Regions from separate parts of the Streptomyces sp. NPDC091387 genome, predicted to be linked through region 3. Evidence: riboswitches for the same ligand, from Rfam matches in the RefSeq annotation. Region 3 holds a riboswitch; each other region holds the start of a gene.
The links. Region 3 has a riboswitch for cyclic di-AMP ahead of ACIQM0_RS10415 (C40 family peptidase). Riboswitches for the same ligand answer to the same signal wherever they lie in the genome.
Positions count from the first base shown of each region.

Region 1: it holds a riboswitch for cyclic di-AMP, as region 3 does, so the genes downstream of both, ACIQM0_RS09750 (transglycosylase SLT domain-containing protein) here and ACIQM0_RS10415 (C40 family peptidase) in region 3, are expected to answer to the same signal.
Region 2: it holds a riboswitch for cyclic di-AMP, as region 3 does, so the genes downstream of both, ACIQM0_RS22290 (NlpC/P60 family protein) here and ACIQM0_RS10415 (C40 family peptidase) in region 3, are expected to answer to the same signal.

Region 1 is NZ_JBIVTZ010000004.1:84,622-86,875, reverse strand. Features, by position in the region: gene ACIQM0_RS09755 (FABP family protein) at 1-302, shown strand, start outside; cyclic di-AMP (ydaO/yuaA leader) riboswitch at 714-900, shown strand; gene ACIQM0_RS09750 (transglycosylase SLT domain-containing protein) at 906-1,796, shown strand; gene ACIQM0_RS09745 (esterase) at 1,994-2,254, shown strand, end outside.
Region 2 is NZ_JBIVTZ010000010.1:248,527-250,780, reverse strand. Features, by position in the region: gene pcrA (DNA helicase PcrA) at 1-527, opposite strand, end outside; cyclic di-AMP (ydaO/yuaA leader) riboswitch at 787-952, shown strand; gene ACIQM0_RS22290 (NlpC/P60 family protein) at 951-2,117, shown strand; gene ACIQM0_RS22285 (hypothetical protein) at 2,206-2,254, opposite strand, start outside.
Region 3 is NZ_JBIVTZ010000004.1:223,983-226,236, forward strand. Features, by position in the region: gene ACIQM0_RS10405 (ATP-dependent Clp protease proteolytic subunit) at 1-330, shown strand, start outside; gene ACIQM0_RS10410 (hypothetical protein) at 338-646, shown strand; cyclic di-AMP (ydaO/yuaA leader) riboswitch at 952-1,148, shown strand; gene ACIQM0_RS10415 (C40 family peptidase) at 1,152-1,625, shown strand; gene ACIQM0_RS10420 (LysE family translocator) at 1,660-2,254, opposite strand, start outside.

The DNA of each region.
Region 1 (2,254 bases), 140 kb from region 3:
CCCCGCTGCGGCCGTCGGCCAGGGAGAGCGGCTGGTGGCGGATGCAGCCGGACGGGCGCGTGGAGGCGCTGATCACCCAGCCCACCGGTATCGCCGAGATCCTGACGGGCCGCGCGGCCGACGGTACGGCCGACCTCGCCACTCATCAGGTCGCGCTCGCCCCCACCGCCAAGGAGGTCAGCGCCACCCGCCGCCGCTACACCCTGACGGACGACGGCACGCTCGAATTCGTCCATGACCTCGCGGCGGTCGGTCTGCCGCTCCAGCACCACCTCTCGGCGCGGCTCCGACGCGAGGGCTGAAGCCGGGGTCGTGCCGGGACGTCTCGCAATCGGGCCCGCGCCTGCCCGCGGACGCGTGGCGTTGCCGTTGTCGGCCGGGCCCTCCTGCCCGAGGCCCTCACGAAGCCAGTCAAAATGTCCTGATTGAGTAATTAATCTGAGTAGTTACTAATAAACCTCAGAGTCCCTTTTCTGTGCCTCAAAAGTTACGAATATTGAGCAAATCGCCCTTTTCGGGCTCAGTGGCCAGCGTCACTCTCCCGGCTCCGGGCGCGGGGCGTCCGGCTTCGGTTCTCTGTTGCGCCAAGAAAGTTGACTTCCTCGTGAAGGTCTGATGGTGGGCGTTTCCTTTAATTGATCTTGCGAATCAATTGAGATCCGGAATTCAGGGCTTGTTTCGCTCGGTGTTTCTCGCTTACGGTCGCCGTCAATCCGGATGGAACGCCGAATCCTGCCGCCGTCCGGTAACCCGACCCACTCACGTACGGCAGGAGCGGGGGACCCAGGTTTGCCGCCGGTCCGGTATCCGGAGCGGCTAGGGGTGAAGTCGCCATCACGTGCGGCCGGACATCTCCAGTCCGAACCCGACAGCTCACCTCGCAGGCGGCGGAGAGGAAATGCGCCATGCCCATCATGGGTAAGCACCGTCGTTCCAAGTCCACCTCCCTGACCCGCGGTTTCATCGCCGTGAGCACGGGCGGAGTCGTTCTCGCGCTCCCCCTGATCGGGGCCGGATCGGCTTCTGCCGCACCGGCACACGCTGTCGTCGCGGAAAGGGCGGCGGCACCGACTTCCGTTGCGGCCAAGGGAATTGCCGTCAACAAGACGGAGTCCACCGTCTATTCCGTGATCTCCGGCGATTCGCTTTCCAAGATCGCCCGGGGACATTCCCTCAGTGGCGGCTGGGAGCGGCTCTACAAGGACAACCGGAGTGTGATCGGTGGAAACCCCGACCTGATTCACCCGGGCCTCAAGCTGACCATCGGCGCCAAGTCCGCGGCCGTCGCGCCCAAGGCGGCCCCCGCCGCCGAATCGAAGGCGAAGCCCGCGACGGAGTCCAAGCCCGCGGCCGACGCCTCGCAGTCGTCCGACCGGGCCGAGGGCACCGACCGCGCCGACCGTTCCCAGCGGACGGTCACGCCCATCGCCGAGGTGACCGACACCGCCGCTCCGGCCCAGGCCGCGACGGCGTACACCGACGACCTCGACGGCTGGATCAAGGAGTCGCTGGCCGTGATGGCCCAGAACGGCATCCCCGGCAGCTACGACGGCATCCACCGCAACGTCATCCGCGAGTCCTCGGGCAACCCGCAGATCGTCAACAACTGGGACTCGAACGCAGCCGCCGGCACCCCGTCCAAGGGCCTCCTCCAGGTGATCCAGCCCACCTTCGAGGCGTACCACGTGGCCGGTACCTCGACGGACATCCTCGACCCCGTCGCCAACATCACCGCAGCGTGCAACTACGCCGCGGCCACGTACGGCTCGATCGACAACGTCTTCGGGGCCTACTGACATACCGCCGCTCCGCCTTCGGGGGGAGCAGGACGCGCAGGGGTGGGAGGGAGCCGAGCGGCTCCCTCCCACCCCTTTTCTCGTGCCGTACAACCCTTACGCCTCATAGGCGGTCGAACGGGGCGCCAGGAAGGAAACGGGCCCTTCCCGGCGTCCCCCCGGACTCGCCCGGTCATCCTTGAACCGAGGAGCCGCTCGTGCGCACCAACCGTTCGGCCGCCATCGCGGCGGCCGCGTTCCTCCTGATGGCAGGGGCCGGCATCGCCGCCCCCTCCGCCTACGCCGGCACACCCGGCGGAACGCGTGCGAACGACCGCAACACCGATTTCAACGGCGACGGGTACGAGGACGTGCTCATCGGCGCGCCCGGCGGAACCGTCGGCGGTAAGAAGGGCGCGGGGTACGTGACCGTGCAGTACGGCGCGAAGACGGGCATCGGGACCTACAACCCCGTTGTG
Region 2 (2,254 bases), on a different contig from region 3:
GCGTCGTAGATCGAGAACGAGGACGTGAAGCCGAGCTTCTTCGACTCGCGGCGCAGGATCCGGACGCACGCGCTGTGGAAGGTCATGACCCACATGGCGTTGGCGCGGGGGCCGACGAGCTGCTCGACGCGCTCCTTCATCTCGCCGGCGGCCTTGTTGGTGAAGGTGATCGCCAGGATCTGGCCGGGGTGCACCCCCCGCTCGGCGAGCAGGTGGGCGATGCGGTGGGTCAGCACCCGGGTCTTGCCCGAGCCGGCCCCGGCGACGATGAGCAGCGGGGATCCCGCGTGCACGACGGCGGCGCGCTGTTCGGTGTTCAGCCCGTCGAGCAGCGCGGCGGCGTCGATCACCGGGCGGTGGGCCCCGTCGCGGTAGTACGCGTCGCGGGGCGGCGGGGGCCCGTCGAACACGCCCCCGAAGAGGTCCTCCGGCACCGCTTCGGGTGCGGAGTCCTCGGGGGGCGGCGGGGGCCCTTCCTCCGTGTGCTGGAGGCCGGCCAGGAAACTGTCGTCAAAGAGGCTGCTCATCGCTGTCCGAGTCTAGGCGGCCCTACTGACACCCCGGGCTCACATGGCGAACCGCACACCTCCGCGCGGCCACCCTGAGCGATGCCGGACCCACGCTGCGTGGCCGGTTCCCGTGCCTGACCTGCCCGCACCGCGTCCACTTCGGCAAGGTCACGAAAATGTATCGGGCATTTCGAACATCAACCTTCACAGCGGCACCATGAATTGGCTAGCGTGCACGTTCGGGCGGCCCGTACCCCCAGAGGCGATCCACGCCGAGCGGACGTCCACGCCGAATCCGGGCTGCCCGTACGGAGTCCGGAACCGGGGACCCACACGCAGCACCGGGGTGAATCGGTCCGAAATGCCCCACCAGGACCGTAGGGCAGCCTTCCGTTCCGCCCGAACCCGACAGCTAACCCGGTAGGCGGTCCACGGAAGGAGATGCCGGCCTTGGCGTCGCATCGCAAACCGCGCCCCCGGGTGCGCAGCACCACCCCGGCCATCGGATTCACGACGGTCGCACTCGCCTCGGTGACCCTGCTGTCCACGCAGAGCGCGCTGGCGGCCCCGGCCCCGAAGCCCAGCATCGAGGACGTGCAGAAGAAGGTCGACGACCTCTACCGGCAGGCGGGTACCGCGACCCAGCACTACGACCAGGCGAAAGAGGCGTCCGCCAAGCAGCGCACCGAGGTGGACACGCTGCTGGACGACATCGCCCAGCGCGCCGACAAGCTGAACGACGCCCGCCGGACGCTCGGGAACTACGCCGCGGCCCAGTACCGCGACGGGGCGCTCGCGCCGACCGCCACCTTCTTCCTGGCGAACGACCCGCAGTCGTTCTTCGACCAGACCCACCTGATGAACCGGATGGCCACGAACCAGCAGCAGGCCGTCACGGACTTCCGTACGAAGCAGGCCGAGGCGTCCAGGAAGCGTGCCGAGGCGGTGACGAGCCTGGAGACGCTCACCACGTCCCAGACCCGGCTGCGCACCAGCAAGCAGAACGTCCAGGACAAGCTGGCCGAGGCCCGCACGCTGCTGTCGAAGCTGACCGCGGAGGAGAAGGCGCGCCTCGCCGAGCTGGAGCAGAAGAAGAAGGACGAGGCCAGGCGCAAGGCGGCGGAGCTGGCGACGAAGCAGGCCGCCGCGAAGGCGGAGGCCGACCGCAAGGCCAAGGAGGCCGGGGGCGGGACCGGCACGGGCACCGGGAGCGGCTCGGGCACCGGGACGGGTTCCGGCGGCTCGGACAGCAGCGCGACGACGAAGGCCGGGAAGGTCCTCGCGTTCGCCAGGGCCCAGATCGGCAAGCCGTACGTCTGGGGGGCGACCGGCCCGTCCTCGTACGACTGCTCGGGGCTCACCCAGGCGGCCTGGAGGGCGGCGGGCGTCAGCATTCCGCGGACCACCTGGGACCAGGTGAACGTCGGGACCCGGATCGCGACGGCGGATCTGCAGCCGGGGGACCTGGTCTTCTTCTACGACGACATCAGCCACGTCGGCATCTACAAGGGCGACGGCATGATGATCCACGCGCCGAAGCCGGGGGCGAACGTGCGCGAGGAATCGATCTACTACATGCCGATCTACGGGAGCGTGCGGCCCGGCTAGGGGCGTTGCGGTACGGCGGGTGGCCCCGCGGCGGCGGCCACCCGCCGGCCGTTGCCCGGCCGGTCGGCCCAGGCCGGGCCAGGTCGGGTCAGGTCCAGAGCGTGGCGATGAAGATGTTGACGACCGTCAGTCCGCCC
Region 3 (2,254 bases):
GGCGCCGCAGCGGCCGTACTGCTGGCCGCGGGAGCCCCCGGCCGACGGCACGCGCTGCCCGGCGCACGGGTCGTGCTGCAGCAGCCGGAACTCGCCGAACCGGTACAGGGACAGCCATCCGATCTGGAGATCGAGGCCCGGGAACTGGCCAGGATGCGCGAGACGCTGACGGGCATGCTGGTCCGTCACACCGGCCGCTCCGCCGAACAGGTCACCGCCGACACCGAGCGCGATCTCATCCTCGACGCCGAGGGCGCCAAGGCCTATGGGCTGATCGACCACATCGTGCAGAGCCGGGGGCCCGTGCCGCCGCCGCCCGTCGCGCGGTGAACCCCCGATGCAGCCACCGGAGTTCCCGCCGCTGCCCGCCCTGACCCGCGCGGAGGGCGAGTTCATCGACCGCTATCTGCAAGTCGTCGACCAGGTGGGCCGGATCAATCCGGCCCACGCCGACGACACCTACCGGGCCCTGCGCGCCGCGCAGGCGCTCGCCTCGCACGCCGCGGCGCTGCGGGACGCGCTCGCGTTGATGCATGAGCGGGGTGAAGCCCGGATCCACTCCGCCACGTTGACGCGGGCGCTGCGGGTACTGGACGGCGAGCGTCGCGCCGGGCGGGTCACCGTGCCGCCGGCCCGGACGAGTTGATCAACTCACCTGCGCCGACACGCCCGACGGGTGGACCGAATTATCTCGCTCGTTCGGCGTAGGCGATACCTCGCACGAGGGACAGCTCAACTTGCGCTTTCGAGATGGGCTATGGGTGAAATCTCCCGTTCCGCCGCTGGTACGGCACCGGCAGGGGGCCTCCGGCAACGCCCCGAAAGGCCCCCTGTCCACCCGAACAGCCCAGCCGTGACGAGCCTCACATATCACTGTTTCACCTCGGAAATCCGGCGTTCGGTGAGTCAAGATCCCTGGGACGACAAGCCCCCGCCACCGCGGCGGGGCGGTCCGGGCGGACGCCGAGTCCTGCCGCTGTCCGGATGCCTGGTCGACAGGAGTGGATCGGCAGGAGTGGAGGACCCGAGCACAACGGGCCGACCGGATCTCCGGTTGTCCCTCGGGGTGAAGCCGCCTTGTGCGGCCGGGCAACTTCGCCAGCCCGAACCCGACAGGTCATCCTTCACAGGCGGCTGACGAAGGGTTGCGCATGAGTGCGCAGGTTCATGTCCCGTCTCTGCTCGGCCGGGCCGCGACGGCCTCGGTCATGACTCTCGCCGCTGTCGGTGGCACGCTGTTCGTCCCCGGCGCCGTGACCGACGCCCAGGCCGCGACCCATTCGATGAAGGCGCTCAACATCGCCGCGTCGAAAAAGGGATCGCCATACCGGTGGGGCGCGAGCGGCCCCAGCCGCTTCGACTGTTCAGGGCTGACGCTGTACTCGTTCAAGAAGGCGGGCAAAAGTCTCCCGCGCACGGCCCAGCAGCAGTACAACAAGACCCGCCACATCTCGGCCTCGAAGCGGCAACGCGGCGACCTGGTCTTCTTCCACTCCGGCCGCAGCGTCTTCCACGTGGGCATCTACGCGGGCAGCGGCAAGATCTGGCACTCGCCGAAGACTGGCGCCGTGGTCCGGCTGGAGAGGATCTGGACGAAGAGCGTCTACTACGGGCGGGTCCGTTGACGCCTCCGCCCCGCCATCGGATCCGCACCTGAGGTCAGCGCAGCAGGGTACCGGTCACCAGCACAGCCCCGAGTGCGGTGAGTGCCGCGCCGCTGCCGCCCTCGATCGCGCGGGCGGTGCGCGGCCGGCGCAGCCACCGGCCCAGGCGGTCCACCAGGAGCGCCACGGCCGGGAACCAGACCAGTGCGAGCAGCACGACGATCGCGGCCAGCAGCAGCGTCCTGGGCAGCGGGTCGGCCCCGGTGGGGACGAACTGCGGAAGGAGGCTGAGGAAGAGCACCGGCGCCTTGGGGTTCAGTGCGTTGGTCAGGAAGCCCTGGCGCAGTGCGCGTCGGGTCCCGATGACGGCCTGCCCGCCGTCCGGCCGCTCCCCCGCGGCTTCGGCGGCGTGCGCCCGCCCGTCGCGGCGCAGGGCGGTGCGCAGCGCGCTGATGCCCAGGTAGAGCACGTACGCCCCGCCGAGGAGCTGAACCGTACGGAACAGCACCGGGACCGCCACCAGTACGGCGGCCAGTCCGGCGACGGCGAGCGCGGTGTGGACGAGCAGGCCCCCGGCGACACCGAGCGCGGTCGCCACCCCCGCCGACCGCGAGGCGAGGGCGTTGCGCACGACGACGGTGAAATCAGCT